One region of the Paenibacillus sp. DP01 genome, then DNA from elsewhere that is predicted to be linked to it. Evidence: predicted binding sites of a transcription regulator. Region 1 holds the regulator's gene; each other region holds the start of a gene.
What was found. The regulator LexA, encoded in region 1, represses DNA repair genes until DNA is damaged. The targets are predictions, from matches to a motif close to CGAACATATGTTCG.

Region 1 (5,744 bases):
AGTTGGGCGAGCAGCTTAACGCACTTATCAGCGCTTCACACGCCCTGAATGTCAGAGCTGCTGCGAAATTTGACTCCTCCTTACAACCTGCCGCCTTCCATATTGTTCGTTGGCTGTATTCTTATGGCCCAACAAATGCCGCCACTTTAGCGGAATCAACTGCGATGGATCGAAGTTCAGTGAGTCGTCTTGTCAAACAGCTTGAGTCTTTGGGGTATTTGAACAGAGAGGCCTCCCGAAGTGATGGACGAGGAATTGTATTATCTCTTACTGAGCATGGACAGCAAAAATTAATTGATGCGCTTAAGGAGAAAGAGTCCGTTTTCTATGAACGAATTTCGGACTGGGAAGATGCTGAGCTTCATAATTTTAACCAAATGCTTAGGCAATTTAATGGACTCCATCGCCACGGATCACAACCTTAAGAAGTGACCCGCATGTAAGGAGTTTGGATATAGAGTAGAAGTGGATAATGAAATCTACCCGAATGTGTATTTTTTATGTCAGACAAAGCTCCCCTTACTTTGACAATCAATAAGCCGTATGTTTATGGATGAAGATAAATAGGAAGGAAAGGATGAAAATAATGAGTATGAAATTAGGAAGGAAAACTACTTTATGTTTCTCCACAATTGCTCTCTTATTTTCAGTTTTGTCCCCGCTATCAGCCTCGGCAGATGTAGCAAGCGTCACCCATGACACCTATACAAACTCTTTAAATCAGGAATTAGTTTCATCTCAATTAGTAATTTTTAAAGATGACACAGCATATACAGATGTATCTATTGTCGGGAAAAGAGTGAAATTTTCGATTAGTGGTTTAGAAAACCCGTTTAACACTAATTATTACAATCGATTAGTCTGGACTAGTACTGATGAAGAACCAAATATAAAAAATATTCTGACAGTAAAAGTTGCGCCAAAGACAGGGTCGCTTTACAGTTCCAGCAACTATGAAAACCTTTCACTGATAAAACAAAAAATCAACTCTGACTCACCTGTATATGGATGGATTCAACTAGAATCCAAAGAGTGGGTTAAAGCAGGATCAGCTATAATCAAATATTAGAATGTGTAGTATAAGTAAATACTATAAATAAGCGAAATCCCCGCCGACCAGCTAAGGTAGTGGGGATTTTTCAATATAAAATAAGACTTCATCAACTATTGACAGAGTCTTTTAGAAAATTGTTGAAAGTAGTGTTCTTAAGAAGGGAAAAGTGTTTCGAAATCTGGAAAAACGCCATCACTAAGCCAACGGGTAGGGCCTTCAAAACTTCCATCGAGTGTAGCGGTAGCATAATCTCCATTGGAGCCATACAAAGTAATAGAGATATTTTTTATTATTTGTATTTAATGCTATAAATGTGTAATGATTTTGTACATAGTTCATTAGTTGTGAAGAATATTCCTTACTTGTCTTTGTTTGTTACGATATGTTCATAAAAAGTTCACTTACATGAAAATTTGGTTGCAGCTAAAATAATCACATCCAAAAATGAAAGGTTGAATTAAATGCCAACAACTAAAAAGGAAAGCTTTTACTTTGGGGTTATTATGTGTTTTGGAATGGTCGTTATTATGACCTTCTATAATCTTTTGATTAACGGATTGATTGGAAAAATTAGCTTGATTACCATTGCTGTTGAATTTCTAATTGGATTTATTATAGCGCTCATATTAGATTTATATATCGTGGATCCTGTAGCAAAAAAAGTTGCTTTAAGTCTACCTTTTGATAAATCCAAAAAAATATTTTTAATTATCACGATTTCAACATGTATGGTGTTCGGAATGGCCTGTTCTATGTCTTTCTACGGTTTATTAACTTCAATTCTAAGTCAGGGTATTGGCGATCATTCATTATTTGAAGCCTATTTAGAAATTTTTATAAAGAACTTTGTTGTGGCCTATCCATTACAATTATTGGTTATGGGTCCTGTTGTTCGAGCCTTGTTTATAAAATTTATAAAGAAAAGCGGGCAAGTGGGACCTTATAAAAAAGTATTAAATTAAATAATAGAGCAAATCCATTGCAGCAATGTTAAGCTAATGAATGGTTTTACAGCTAGAAATGTTTAAGTTATGAAAATCGGATACAAGTTTGAGGAAGCTATAACTGGCGGGATTGGTAGTTTGGTGTATTATTTAACACAAAAAAAGCAGGAAGAATTCTTCCTGCTTTTTGCTTGAAAATAATTATTAACGTCTGCGTTGTCCATCATTCACGCTAAACAGATTAACAGCCAGTGCGTTACCTCTTGCACGCGCATTGGCTCTTTGGTTGGAACGGATGTTTAATCTTCTTCTTCTCAATTCACGGTTGCTGTGTCTTCTGCTCATAATATCACCTCCCTTCAAAGAAATGAAGGTACGGTTAAATCTTAATGATGTTTATGCTTACGCTTGGAAATTTTGATATTTAATGCGTTAGTTGCGAGTGCATTTCCGCTTCCTGTTTTAGCAGCTGCGGCTTGAAAGACTTTAACGACCAGATATCTGTTTTTCCCGATGCGATGCTTATACGTTTTAACTCTATTTCTGATCATCTGCATAACTCCTTTGCTTTAGGTCTGCTATATACATATGTCAATTGTGCTAGTAATGTATCAGCATAAATCTACTAAAGACAAAAAGAAGCTAGTACCTATGTTCCTAAATGTTTAACAAAAAAAGCTCATGCTAGCCTGCGTTCGCCTTCCCAACTTTACGTTATAGAGGAAGGCCACCGTAGGTTCATATGTGTCAAATTTCCATTTGTTTAGCTAATAAAAGTAAACAGTTTAAGATCAGAGTGGAACTATCTCGGATATGGGGCGGATATAATAGTAGAGACAATATAGGTTGCTGAAAAGGAAAGAATAGTTGGAGACACATACATAGTAAATATAACAAAAATATAAAACCGGCTCGCCTAGGCGGCCGGTTTTATATTCGTGGTAGTATAACGGGGAAGAAAGCACGATAAATCAGTGGAAGTCCCGGAAGAGTCCAACAACCTTGCCCAATATGCTGACGTGTGTCAGTCGAAGTGGCTCAAAGGCTGGATTTTCAGGTTGAAGCCGGATATGATCTTTTTCTTTGTAAAAGGTTTTAACTGTAGCCTCGTCTTCATCTGTCATAGCTACTACAATGTCTCCGTTATCAGCAGTCTGCTGCTGACGTACGATTACATAGTCTCCGTTAGCAATACCAGCTTCAATCATGCTTTCGCCTACAACAGATAACATGAATATTTTATCCTCACCAACAAAGTGTTGGGGAAGAGGAAAGTAATCTTCAATATTTTCTGTCGCCGTAATAGGAAGACCAGCGGTTACTTTGCCGACGACGGGAACACGACTAATGGAGTAATTAATCAAGTTGCTGTTATCCGATTCGTCTTGACCGAGTAATTCAATAGCCCGTGGTTTCGTAGGATCGCGGCGAATGAGTCCTTTTTTCTCCAAACGATCCAAATGACCGTGAACCGTAGAACTGGAGGCCAATCCGACTGCCTCGCCTATTTCGCGCACAGAAGGGGGGTATCCCTTTAGACGCACTTCATTGCGGATAAATTCAAGAATGGCCTGCTGGCGGCTCGAAATCTTAGACATACCGTATCAACCCCATTTAGTAACGTTTGGGAAAATTATAGCATAGAACCTCCGTTCGTACAAACATAAGTTCTAAATAATCCCTAAAAATATTCACGAACTTTTGTTCTCTTTTCTATTGAACAAAACAAACGTTCGTGTTATATTGTGAAAAACATAAGAACAAACGTTTGGAGGACGCGGCCAATTATGAAATATAGCACTTATCAAAGTATTTTTCCGATGAATTTAGAGAATTTACAGGAGACCCGAAAAGAGGGTAAGGTACGTTTGTTACAGGCTCTTACCAATACTCTTTTACTCAAGCTTCTTATTCTAGTAATTATCGTTTGGGTTGCAGGGGCAGGTGTACTTACGGTTTTTGCAGCACCTCCAGTTTCCAATGAAGAAATGATTAAGCTGACTGTACAACCTGGAGATACGTTATGGAAGATTGCCGTGAATCATAAACCGAAACGAATGGATACACGGGTATATATTGAAGGAATTGTACGTATTAACGATTTGGAGGATCGGGGGGTGCAGGCAGGTCAGGTACTTAAGCTCCCACCCTTCTGATCTATAAGACTATAGAGCTTGTCAAGGAGCGCAATGAGGGAGCCTTGACAAGCTCTTTTCTACATGTCAAAGTGTATTATATCTTTGCTTTTATGGAGGGGACACAATTTGGATATAGACAGTTTGGTACAGCGCATTAATGAATTAGCGCGCAAAGCAAAAGCCGAAGGATTGACGGAAGAGGAAACCACGGAGCGCGCCAACCTTCGGGAAATTTATTTGGGCAACATTCGCCGTAATTTTCGGCAGCAACTTGAAACCATTGAATTTGTGGACGATGATACGTCGAAGGGAAATGGCGGGCTGAAGCATTAATGTTGCTAAAGCCTGCATCATTTGCCTTTTGTTATTAGGTATCTTTCTTGGTATCTATATAGATCAGCTTTAAGGCAATTGTTTTAATGTAATATTTATTGGGAAGGGAATTGAGAGATGGCCCGATCATTTGAAAGAAAAGTACGTAAAAACACAGCGCATTTAAATAAAACGCGCAAGAAACAAGGCATTCAAACCATTAACGGCGCAGGTTCAGCAATGGACATTTTCCGTGGCCGTAATATTACTGTGCCAATCATGCTGGCTGGTCTTGCTGTATTGTACATGCTTATGAGTTACTTTTTGACTAAGACCGGCATGCGGGGAATGGATTGGCTGGTATTTGGCTTGTACTTGATGCTGGCTGTTATCTTCTTCATTCGCCGTCCTTATTTAAAAGTGGGAAAAGATACCCTTTATATGTTAAAAGGTGGCAGAGAACGGCCGATGACGGCAGGGGACATGAAAGCCATCAAAATTGAAAAGGGTTACGTTACCGTTGAAAGAAAAGGGAAGGGCGGTAATTTTATTTTCACAAAATCACTGGGACGCTATGATACAAATGCCATCGCAGAGCGCCTTGAAAAATTTGCACTATCCAATCAGATACAGGTAGATAAGAAATAACCGATTTAGCCTGTAGCTCTGTAAGTAAGGCCGTATGATGTTATTTTTCATATAACATGGTGCGGCCACTTGCTTAATATGGGCACACATAATGATCTGATTCGTGACCAAACAGACAAGCTTACATATACAGTGGAAAGAGAGTGGATAATTCGTATGACGATTCAGGCGATAATGTTTGATCTTGATGATACCCTTCTGTGGGATGAACGTAGTGTAGAAGAGGCATTTGATGCAGCATGTCAAACAGGCTCCCGAGAAACAGGCGCTGATCCGAAAACGCTGGAAGAAGCCGTACGCAAGGAAGCGCGCGCTTTGTATGAATCCTATGAAACCTTTAGTTTTACTCAAATGATTGGCATTAATCCGTTTGAAGGACTGTGGGCGAATTTTACAGCAGGTGAGCAACCTGAATTCCGCCAATTGGAACAGTTGGCTCCTGTTTATCGTAAGGAATCATGGCGCAGAGGGCTTCAGCAACTGGGGATAGATAATGAGGAGTTGGCGGAAAAGTTGGCTGCCCAATTTGCTTCGGAAAGACGTGCACGTCCACATGTATATGAAGAAACGTTTGAAATTCTGGATCAATTGAAGGGACAATACAAGCTGCTATTGCTGACAAATGGTTCCCCTGATCTACAACAGGAG
Region 2 (5,744 bases), 340 kb from region 1:
CGAAAGATAATTAGGTGAATACCCCATTGCTTGAGCCAGGCCTTTTACACTTGGTGTACCTGATCTTTCAATAATATCCACTGTACACAGTTCATTTAAAAGCTCTTCGAACTTGGTGACGGCGTCTTTATAAACCACTGCTCTAGTGATAAATTGCCTGCCATAAAAGCGTTTAGCGTAATTTAAGAGTAATTCTAAATTGGACACAACGAGTTCTTTCGTGTAAAGGTCTATATTTTTACTGTATTCATCCTCAATGTTCTTCACTATACGTTCAATCGTCTCTCTCTCTTGTTCAGAGAGCTGCAAGGCTTCATTTGCTTCGTATTCAAAAAACATGGTTTCCGATGGATTAGCATTTTCAAAATTCATCGCAGTAATTAATGGATGTTTAGGTTTATTGTATCCGAGTAATTCATGTAAGTCAGATATTGATTCAACCGTTAACATGATTTGCCCTCCTTATGAACAAAACAATTCCTCGCAAATAGAAAGCTCTTCTTATCATATCCTTTGAATTTCAAGTAAGACATAGTCTAATCCACGATAAACTTGTTTGAATTACAGAACTATTTATCAGTAATCTGGACAATATCATCAGTAACCTGGATATGTACCTAATCGAATGGGTTGCAGTATAAATATATTACTTAAATGAAAAGGAGAATTACGATGATTACAAAAATCATCCTTATTACTGGAGCTACTGATGGAATCGGAAAAGTTGCGGCGAAAACCATGGCAAAGTAGGGACACACTGTGATCATTCATGGACGGAATCAAAACAAAGCACAGAGACCCTTAATGTATTTTCACCATTGCTCTTAACAGAGTTATTATTAGATGTTCTTTCAAAAAGCCCCTCAGCAAGGATCATTAATACCTCTTCCGCAACACATAGGATTGCCAAAAAACCAGATTTCAGCGATTTACAGTTGGAAAAGGACTACACCTCGTCCGGTGCGTATGCATCCTCCAAATTGTATACGATTTGAATCACAAGACACTGGTCAGCTGAACTAATGAGAAGGGGACTGAAAAATATAACTGCGAACGTGTTACATCCTGGTGCTGTTGCGACTAGATTTGGACAAGACAACGATAAAGGTTTTATTAATAATATAGTGTTTAAGTTGGCACTTCCATTCATGAATACGCCAGAAAAAGGAGCTGCTACAACCGTATATTTGGCCACATCACAAGAAGTAGAAAAGGTTAATGGGAAATTCTTTGGTAACATGAAGGAGGAAAAACCACGGGATCGATATTATTCTGTAGAAAACGAAATAAAAGTTTGGGATTACTGCCAAAAGGTTATTAGCCCTTATATGAATAAATAAGTACGGAGCAATAATAAGGTTTACGATGGCCCCTCTGCTTTCCTGAAGTTGAGGGGCTTTTTGTATTCATTTTCTTTCCTAATAATCAGTAATAGGGACAACTTTGTCTGTAATCAGGCTATGTTAACCATAGATCTGGAGTTTTAAACTATAAGTATCCATTAAGACAACCTTAGATGCGTTATCACGCTGTACCTAAGTGTAGGCTGGAAATAGTGTATGAAGGGGGATGAGATAGGGATACGAATACAATTCAAATACAACAATTTAGCTAATATCTGAAATATATAATATGAAAAATGAAAGGGGTATAACAAGTATGTGTAAAGTTCATGCATTGAGTGTTCTCAGTGCGAATGCGCCATTTGAACGGACGATGATTGAACGGAGGGAACTGCGCCCAGATGATGTTCTAATCGATATTAAGTATAGTGGTGTATGCCACACCGATGTTCATATGGTCCATAATGATGGAGGTTACTCTCAATTCCCAATGGTTCCCGGTCATGAAATGACAGGAATTGTAGAAGCGGTTGGAACGGAAGTAACTAAGTTTGTAGTGGGTGACCAGGTTGGAGTAGGGCCTCTCGTGAACTCTTGTGGAGAGTGCGAGAATTGCCTACGTGGTGAGAATATGTTCTGTAAAAAGGGCATGGTCATGATGTATAATTCCGTAGACTACGATGGAAATATTACTTACGGTAGTTACAGTCAAAAAATTGTAGTGAAGCAAAATTACGTACTTCAGATCCCAGATAGTTTGGGCTTAGATGTTGCCAGTCCACTACTCTGTGCAGGAGCTACGGCTTACTATCCTTTGAAACATTGGGGAGTAGGTCCAGGCAAAAAAGTCGCTATCGTCGGTATTGGAGGTATCGGCCACCTAGCTATCAAATATGCCCATGCATTAGGAGCTGAAGTTACGGCCTTGAGTCAGACAATGGATAAGAAAAGCGATGCGCTAAGTTTTGGCGCCGATCATTACTATGCAACGAACGATCCTGACACATTCTCGACGCTAGCTAGTCAATTTGATGTGATTTTCAACACGACCTCTGCAAGTCTTAATTTAGATGCTTACGTATCCATGCTTAATATAAATGGTACGTTTGTTATCATTGGTGATTCCGGTAAGCCGAACCAATTTAATACGCTCAGTTTGCTTATGGGTCGTCGCAGAATTGCAGCAACGCCTGGAGGCGATCTTCTTGAAACCCAAGAAATGCTTGATTTCTCCGCAGAGCATGGTATTGTCCCTGAAATTGAGGTAATTCACACCAATCAAATCAACGAAGCTTTTGAGCGACTTATCCGAAATGATGTACGATATCGATTTGTTATTGATACATCTACCTTTTAAGTCGTATTTTCGAGGATAACTCAATAGACACAAACATCATCAAAAGCACTTATCTGAAAGACAGGACTTACAATAGAGCGGACGAATTGCTGCTCGTCCGCTTTTCTAATTTATAAATACGCTAGTAAATTAGCTCATAAGAATTTAAAAAGAGAAGAAGTGAATTTGCATTGATAACATTGGTCATAGTTGGAGCAGATCCCGGATTGGACTTTTCACTGGCTAAGACGTTTGGTAAACACGGATTTCGTATTGCTATGATTTCAAGAACATAAGAGAAACTAGACAGTATACTGAGCAATTAACTAAATTGAGGCTCAAGGTTTTGCTGCGGATATTACTAACAAAGCACAGCTTACTAGAGCTTTTTTAAGAAATTAAAAGTACATTGGGAACTATAAATGTCATGGAATTCAGTTCATACAGCGGAAATGTACCTACGACATCGTTGAAGAAAACCTTTTTTTAATGGAATTCAAATGTGTATACCAAGTTTCCGCTTTTTCAAGACAAGATAAAATGTTATACATTGGTTCTTTATTTTTGTTGACATTTAAAAGATGAAGCCCAGCCAACCAGAATTCCGTTCCGATCCTCATCCCCCACGAGCACATTAAGCTTTCTTGGCCTTTATGATCACAGAAATAATGTGATGATTCACGCTCGTACCAGATACCCAATCATTGATGATTAATTTACATAATCCTATAAATTACCTGAATACAGAACTAATGTTTGGCTTTATAATAAATAAGAATACATGTTCGTATGTATATGATCGTTTTTTTGGAGGGTGCAGCATGACTAAAACAACTGAGCGGACAATTCTTTTGGCGGATTGCCAGAGTTTTTATGCGAGTGTAGAAAAAGCTTCCTACCCAGAGTATAAAAATAAACCGCTTGCGGTAGCAGGCGATCCTGCACGCAGGTCTGGAATTATTTTAGCAGCATGTCCTATGGCCAAAAGTTTCGGGGTGTCTACAGCAGAACGGCTCGGTGAAGCCCTCAAGAAGTGTCCTGAGCTTGTGATCGTCCGTCCCCGTATGAAACACTATATCGATGTCTCTTTAGCAATTACGGATATATACAAGGAATACACTGACCTGGTAGAGGTGTTTAGTATCGATGAGCAGTTTCTGGACATTTCGGGTAGTTTTAAAATTTTTGGAGATTCTTTAACCGTTGCAAGAGAAATTCAAAAGAAGGTTCTTTTACAAACCGGGGTTTGGGTACGAATAGGAATCAGTTCCAATAAGGTTCTTGCCAAAAGCGCAACCGATATTTGGGCTAAAAAAATTAAAAGCGGTATATTCACGTTGCCCAAGACAGAATTAGAGCAGCTGCTCTGGCCACAGCCAGTTAATAAAATGTTTGGGGTAGGTTCGCGGATGTCGTCCCATTTTGAGCGGCTTGGTATGACAACCATTGGAGATATCGCTAGAACCTCTCTACCAGATCTTAAGTCTAAATTTCGCGCTCGTTTTGGAAAACAGTCGGATATACAGGCGGAGGTCATGTGGAAAACAGCCAATGGTCTAGATGAGAGTCCTGTAGCTCCGTATACCTTCAGTTCTCCACAAAAGTCGGTAAGCCATATGATGACCCTACCCCAAGATTATCTGGAACCAAATGAAGTAGAGACCATCCTGCTTGAACTCTCGGAAGAAGTTTGTCGAGACAGTCGTCGTAAGGGGTGCATGGGCTCTGTCGTGACCGTTAGTTGTATATGTAGCCCATATGAGGCTCCCACCGGATTTTCCAGGCAAATGAAGCTTACAGATCCGACTAACAATACGAATAAAGTGTACAACGCAGCAAAAAAAATATTTTATAATTTTTGGAACGGTATGCCGATACGACGCTTAGGTGTCACTTTAAGTGGGTTGGTTGACGACCAAACTTATCAACTTTCCTTCTTTGAGGATCATGAGCGTATCCGCTCCTTGGAAGAAGCAACAGATAAAATTAAAGAACGCTATGGTAGCGCAGCTATCGTAAGAGCGTCCTCTTTGACCCAAGCTGGTCAGGCACTGGAGAGATCCCTAAAAATCGGGGGGCATTATAAATAAATGAAGGGATATACTGATGTAATTTAGAATTACTAGAGCAAGGTCAGATCCCACTACATATTGGTCTGAAGGGTTCTTGGGAAACAGGTAAAACTAAAAAACTGTTAATCTTTGAATTAAAGTCTAGAAAATTATTGCTGGACTTTGTTAATACTACAATGCTATTTGGTATTTTAGCTGTGTTTTATACTTTTCCTTCGGTTCGAGTCCATACTCCTGTTTGTCCCAGCACTTTCCGCTGAATTTCACTTGCAATACTCAACGGATCTCCGAACAGGGAGAGACTTCCGCTCATATCCAGAAATTGTTCATCAATGCTGAAAACCTCAACCAAATCCGTATACTCATTATAGATTTCTGTTATTTTTAATGAGACATCGATATAATGCTGCATGCGCAGGCGTACAATGATAAGGTCAGGACATTTTTTACAGCTTCCCCCAGACGTTCTGCAGTGGATATACCATGTTTTTTGGCCAGCGGACACGTGGCTAAAATAACGCCTGAACGAAGTGCAGGGTCACCGGCCACAACGAGCGACTTATGTTGGTATGCGGGATTATCCGTTTTTTCGACGCTGGTGTAAAAGCTTTGGCAGTCCGCTAGAAATATGGTTCTACTTCCACGCTCCTTCACAATGTTGATCTCCTCTCCTGGCATGTGATTAATCATATTCCAGAATATTCTTGAACATATACCCTTATAGTAGTATTATATATAGAACAAGTGTTCCTAATACAAATGTATTTTTTGGAACATTACAGTTTACGGGAAACCTAGCATGGCGTATCATATTATCTTGAACAAAAACAAGTGGAAATGAATGAATATTGAGGGGAGAAAACCATTTTTATGAACCCAAAACGTCGACCATCATCTCAAAAACGCAGTAGGTGGCGCATTTTTGGCAGAGTTTTGCTGATTAATATCAAGTGGTTCTCGCTTGCGGGTGTACTTGGAGTGCTGTTTGCCGGA
Region 3 (5,744 bases), 850 kb from region 1:
GCGCTCCCGGTCTTGCTGCTGACAGAGCATCTGCCGCCCCAACCAGCATGGCGATCACTGAAGTCGCTTCGCAGTCGCCGTGATGTGAAGCAATGCTGTTGATAACGACCGGGTGTTCCTTGTACTTCTTCGCCAGTTCCACGCCAATTTCAACGTGTGATCCTTCCACTTCATGATCCAGCGCCTTCCCGATGTCATGTAGCAAGCCTGCCCGTCTTGCCAGTACAACGTCCTCGCCCAGTTCCCCGGCCATCAGACCTGTCAAGTATGCAACTTCCATCGAGTGCTTCAATACGTTCTGTCCGTAACTCGTACGGAACTTAAGACGTCCCAAGATCTTGATCAAATCCGGATGCAAGCTATGCACACCCACTTCAAAGGTAGCCTGTTCACCATACTCACGGATTCGTTCGTCCACCTCTTTACGGGATTTTTCCACCATCTCTTCAATACGAGCCGGATGTATCCGTCCGTCCGCTACGAGCTTCTCAAGAGCAGTACGCGCAATCTCTCTACGAATCGGATCAAATCCGGACAATATAACAGCTTCCGGCGTATCATCAATAATGAGGTCGATTCCAGTAAGGGTTTCAAGTGCACGAATGTTACGGCCTTCGCGTCCGATAATCCGGCCTTTCATTTCTTCGTTCGGCAATGTCACAACAGAAACCGTCGTTTCTGCTACATGATCTGCCGCACAGCGTTGGATGGCCAGTGTGATGATTTCACGGGACTTTTTGTCCGCTTCTTCTTTGGCCTGCTGTTCAATTTCCTTAATCATCTGAGCTGTTTCATGACGAACTTCCTGCTCTACGTTGGTCAGAATAATACTTCTTGCATCCTCCATCGTAAGATTAGAAATACGCTCCAACTCAGTTACCTGGCTCTTGTAAATCAAATCAATTTGCTGCTGGGTTTCATCGATTCGTTTCTCTTTGTTGGCCACTTGTTCTTCTTTGCGTTCCAGCGATTCCAATTTTTTATCCAGCGATTCTTCTTTTTGCAGCAATCTTCGTTCCTGTCGTTGAATTTCATTGCGACGTTCACGAGTTTCTTTTTCAGCTTCGGCACGGATGCGATGAATTTCATCTTTCGCTTCCAATACCGTTTCCTTCTTCAGCGCTTCTGCCTCTTTTTTCGCGTTCTCCACGATTTGCGCGGCAGCTTCTTCCGCACTGGAGATCTTAGCTTCTGCAATAGATTTGCGAATAAAATAACCAATCCCGAACCCAAAGAATAACGCGGCTACAGCAACGAGAACGAACCAGATCGCAGTCATCATACTGTTCACCTCCCCGTTGGTTCCTCCAAGGCATTCCTTGGGACTTTTTGAAATTGTCACATTTACTTTGATCGTCAAACTAAGATAACGACTCAAGGTCGCTTCATTTCATATGCACATGCTTTCACACGTACAATTCCGCCTGGCATAGCGGCATCACTTGTTATTTGGCGATGAGAACTTTACCGTGGATTCCGCTTTTTTGGAAGGAAAAAGGGCACTCCACAAATATCGTTTCATATATATTTTATTATTTGACAAATGGCATTGTCAAGGGAATGCAAACATTAGTAGACTACCGTGCAGCTGTCCATATCATAATCAGCTCATCTAGCCAGAAGTTCAGCTACCGTTTTGCAACTTATTCCTCCCAATGCAGTAATTCCTAGTCATCGAAAGCTTCGTCTTGCTCAGCCGCACTGAGATGATTGACCACGCGGCGTGTCATATCCCCCGAATATCCGCGTCTCATAAGAAACGGAAATGTTTTCCTTTTTTTATCCACTATATCACCACGTACCTGATTCCATTTCTTACGTCCAATCGACAATGCACTCTCCCACTCCTCATTGTCAGTGATCTCACCTAATGCTTCCCCGATAGAGGCTTTAGAGATGCCCTTCTGACGAAGTTCTTGTCTGATCCACATCTTACCCTTACGTTGGCTTGTTATACGCTGTCTTGCCCACTGACGGGCGTATAAATCATCATCTACAAGCTTCTCCCGTTGCAATCGCACCAATATCTCATCAATAACAGTCTGATCCACTTCCTTTTGCGCTAAACGCTGGGCAATTTCCTGACGTGTACGAGGCTTTTGCCCCAAATAGCGCAGCGCATGTACATAAGCCTGTTGTTTTTCATCTGCCAGAACGATATCTTCTAGTTCTTTTTTGACGAATGACGTTCCTTTGAACATGTTGTACTTGATCATTACATCTTCCAATACAGACAGTGAATATGGACCAAAATGAATGATGTATCTTCCACGGTTGCGTCTCTGCCCCTGCTCCACTCTAGTAATCATCAATTCCTCATGATCTGGAAAAAGAGAAATCCCTTGCTGTTTATCTTCTTCCGAAGTGTATTCATCTTTATCGTCCAACTGCACTATGTTTCCCTCACTTTGAAATTCACGAAAGCAGCCTATGATCACCTGCTACGCAAAAGTTAGATTCTGCTGACAAAGCAGACTTTATTTGATGCAAAAATGCCCTGCACAACTGTGCAGGGCATCAGAATTATGCTATTCAAACGGACTGTACCATAATCCCTAGGCTACAGTTCACATGACAGATCAAAAGCGAAGTCTCAGGCAAGCTTATTCAAGCTCCAGCAATTCCTGTTCTTCCTTGGCCTCCTGCGCTAACTCTTCTTCTGTCGGTGGAGCAATTGTTGTAATCAAATTACTGGCCACCCGGATTTTTTGCTCGATCGTACTAGCAATGTTCGGATTTTCCTTCAAAAATTGCTTTGCATTCTCACGTCCCTGACCAAGGCGCTCGCCTTCGTAGGAATACCAAGCTCCGCTCTTGTCGACAATGTCATGCTCCGTACCGATGTCAATCAAGCTTCCTTCTTTGGAAATACCCTCACCGTACATAATATCCACTTCGGCCTGACGGAAAGGAGGCGCAACTTTGTTCTTCACGACTTTAATACGTGTGCGGTTACCCACGATGTCGTTACCCATTTTCAAGCTTTCGATACGACGAACATCCAAACGTACCGTAGAGTAAAACTTCAAAGCACGTCCACCTGGTGTAGTTTCAGGGTTACCGAACATAACACCTACTTTTTCACGGAGCTGGTTGATAAAAATAGCAATGGTTTTCGATTTATTAATGGCTCCAGACAGCTTACGTAATGCCTGTGACATCAAACGCGCTTGAAGACCGACATGGGAATCTCCCATTTCGCCTTCAATCTCTGCCTTCGGTACAAGTGCCGCTACAGAGTCTATGACGATAATATCCACTGCCCCACTACGCACAAGAGCTTCGGCAATCTCCAATGCCTGCTCACCTGTATCTGGTTGCGATAGTAACAACTCATCAATATTGACACCCAGCTTGCTCGCATACGACGGATCAAGCGCATGCTCGGCATCGATAAAGGCGGCTTGTCCGCCTGTTTTTTGCACCTCTGCGATAGCATGAAGAGCTACTGTCGTTTTACCGGATGATTCCGGTCCATATACTTCAATAATCCGGCCTCTTGGAAAGCCGCCCGTTCCTAACGCAATATCCAAAGCAATCGAACCACTGGGGATTGTTTCCACTTGCATGTGGGTAGACTCACCCAACTTCATAATGGAACCTTTACCAAATTGCTTTTCTATTTGACGGAGCGCCATATCCAGCGCAGCACGACGATCTGACAATAAACTCACATCCTTCATTGTTTGTACTTTAATAATACCTTGTTTTGACACGCTTGCCAAGCATTTTTTCGAACATACATTCGTTTTTTTATTTCCCACAACTCTCTTCTATAATTAAACCTTTCTCATAAAACGAAAAAAGAACCGCTGGCAAAAAGCTTTGCAACGGTTCTTCCGATAAGAAGATTATATCATGAATATCTATCTAAAACAACTCATCGATAATTAAGAGAGTTTCTCGTTCTCTACCAATCGACGCCACAATCTGTACAAGATAGCTTTGACGGATCGCAAACGGATGGTCTCACGGTTACCGCTTAAATTTAGCTCATATGCCTCCGTTTCCTTGTCACGCTGAGCAATACCAATATATACCAGACCGACTGGCTTCCGCTCGGAATATCCGGGCCCAGCTACACCAGTAACGGAAAGTCCGAAATCACTGTCCATAATCATTCTTGCCTGCTCTGCAAGCACAAGGGCTACTTCCTTACTCACTGCGCCTGGCGCATGGTCGCCTTCCAAATAATCATAGGGCACATTGAGCAATTTCATCTTCATTTCATTGGAATAACACACGATTCCACCTTGAAACATAACAGCACTGCCAGGTATAGAAGTGATGTGTTCCATCAGCATACCGCCTGTACAGCTTTCCGCCGCACTCACAGTGAGTCCGCGTTTGGCCATTAAATCTACAATCACCTTCTCCAGCGTAACATCTTCACTTGCATACATATATTCGGAAAGACGTTGTTGAATTTGTACTTCCGTGGCAGTCAGCTTAATTAAAGCTTCACTCTCACTGGCCGCCTTGGTGGATATACGGATCGTAACTTCCCCTTCCTTGGCATAAGGAGCAATCGTGGGGTCCGTCTGGGATTGGATCAGATCTAGCAAGCGAGTTTCAAGAGCTGACTCACCGATCCCTGCAAATTTTAGCATTTTCGAATAAATCGGCATCTCCTCACCGCTCAATGCCTGCTGAAGCAACCATGGTTTGGCATGATTTGCAAACATAGGTTTAAGCTCCTTAGGCGGTCCGGGCAAAACCACATAAAATTTACCGTCCTGTGCAATTGCATCCCCTATAGCTAAACCTGTCTCATTTTCAAGCGGAGTGGCTCCTTCAATAGAAAGCGCCTGCCGGCGGTTATTCTCGGTCATTTCGACCCCGCGGTTCCGGAAAAACTGATCAAGCTTGTCCATGGCAAGACGATCTATCTGCAATTTCCGCCCCAATACAGCCGCTATCGCATCTTTTGTCAAATCGTCCTGAGTTGGTCCCAGCCCACCAGAAAACAAAATAATATCCGCACGCTTCTGAGCAAGTCGTACCGCTTCCTGAAGTCGATCCATGTTATCGCCAACTACAGTCTGAAAATATACATCAATTCCGATTGTAGCTAGCTCTTGTGATAAATATTGGGCATTTGTATTTACTATTTGTCCAAGTAATAACTCTGTTCCTACTGCAATGATTTCAGCTTTCATCAATTCGTCCTCCTATGATGCATATATTGTGGGAATTATGTAAAGAAACAGCAATAAGTTAAGTCCCTATTGCTGTTTCCATAAGATTTATCCTGTTACACTTTAGAGGAGCTCAGCAAATGGATATTCTTTACAAAGTAATCAATACCCGAATAAATGGTGATTAACACAGCTGCCCATATCGCTATTAAATCAAACGGAATACCCAGAAAAACAAACGGGAAATTATTAATGAGCAGTGCTACAATAGCAACGATCTGGATGATCGTCTTTAATTTCCCCCAATTGCTTGCAGCAACCACAGAGCCATCCAATAAAGCGATCTGTCTTAGACCCGTAACCGCAAACTCACGACTGACAATCACAACGACAACCCATGAATCAATTTTTCCCATTTCTACCAAAGAAACCAAAATAGCAGTTACCAACAGCTTATCAGCAAGGGGGTCCAACAGCTTGCCCAAATTGGTGACCATATTATTTTTACGAGCCAAATATCCGTCAAGGCCGTCTGTGCTGGCTGCTACAAGGAAAATAATAGCCGCAATCAGCTGATTATACGGCAGCTTGAAAGCACCGATCTCA

Region 2: ACH59B_RS15455 (DNA polymerase IV) is a predicted target of LexA. The motif match lies at 3,425-3,438, and genes of this name have one in related genera.
Region 3: recA (recombinase RecA) is a predicted target of LexA. The motif match lies at 3,735-3,748, and genes of this name have one in related genera.

The regions. Positions count from the first base shown of each region.
Region 1 covers NZ_CP173059.1:3,155,635-3,161,378, reverse strand. Annotated here, with positions in the region: gene ACH59B_RS13835 (MarR family winged helix-turn-helix transcriptional regulator) at 1-425, shown strand, start outside; gene ACH59B_RS13830 (hypothetical protein) at 587-1,069, shown strand; gene ACH59B_RS13825 (DUF2798 domain-containing protein) at 1,516-2,016, shown strand; gene ACH59B_RS13820 (hypothetical protein) at 2,203-2,343, opposite strand; gene ACH59B_RS13815 (hypothetical protein) at 2,385-2,549, opposite strand; gene lexA (transcriptional repressor LexA) at 2,970-3,596, opposite strand; gene ACH59B_RS13805 (LysM peptidoglycan-binding domain-containing protein) at 3,786-4,154, shown strand; gene ACH59B_RS13800 (DUF896 domain-containing protein) at 4,263-4,469, shown strand; gene ACH59B_RS13795 (hypothetical protein) at 4,587-5,096, shown strand; gene ACH59B_RS13790 (HAD family hydrolase) at 5,253-5,744, shown strand, end outside.
Region 2 covers NZ_CP173059.1:3,494,284-3,500,027, reverse strand. Annotated here, with positions in the region: gene ACH59B_RS15470 (helix-turn-helix domain-containing protein) at 1-450, opposite strand, end outside; gene ACH59B_RS15465 (hypothetical protein) at 1,023-1,340, shown strand; gene ACH59B_RS15460 (NAD(P)-dependent alcohol dehydrogenase) at 1,660-2,700, shown strand; gene ACH59B_RS15455 (DNA polymerase IV) at 3,501-4,769, shown strand; partial or broken gene polYB (DNA polymerase IV) at 4,972-5,429, opposite strand; gene ACH59B_RS15445 (transglycosylase domain-containing protein) at 5,622-5,744, shown strand, end outside.
Region 3 covers NZ_CP173059.1:2,306,604-2,312,347, reverse strand. Annotated here, with positions in the region: gene rny (ribonuclease Y) at 1-1,282, opposite strand, end outside; gene ACH59B_RS10480 (regulatory protein RecX) at 1,668-2,393, opposite strand; gene recA (recombinase RecA) at 2,604-3,665, opposite strand; gene ACH59B_RS10470 (competence/damage-inducible protein A) at 3,891-5,159, opposite strand; gene pgsA (CDP-diacylglycerol--glycerol-3-phosphate 3-phosphatidyltransferase) at 5,255-5,744, opposite strand, start outside.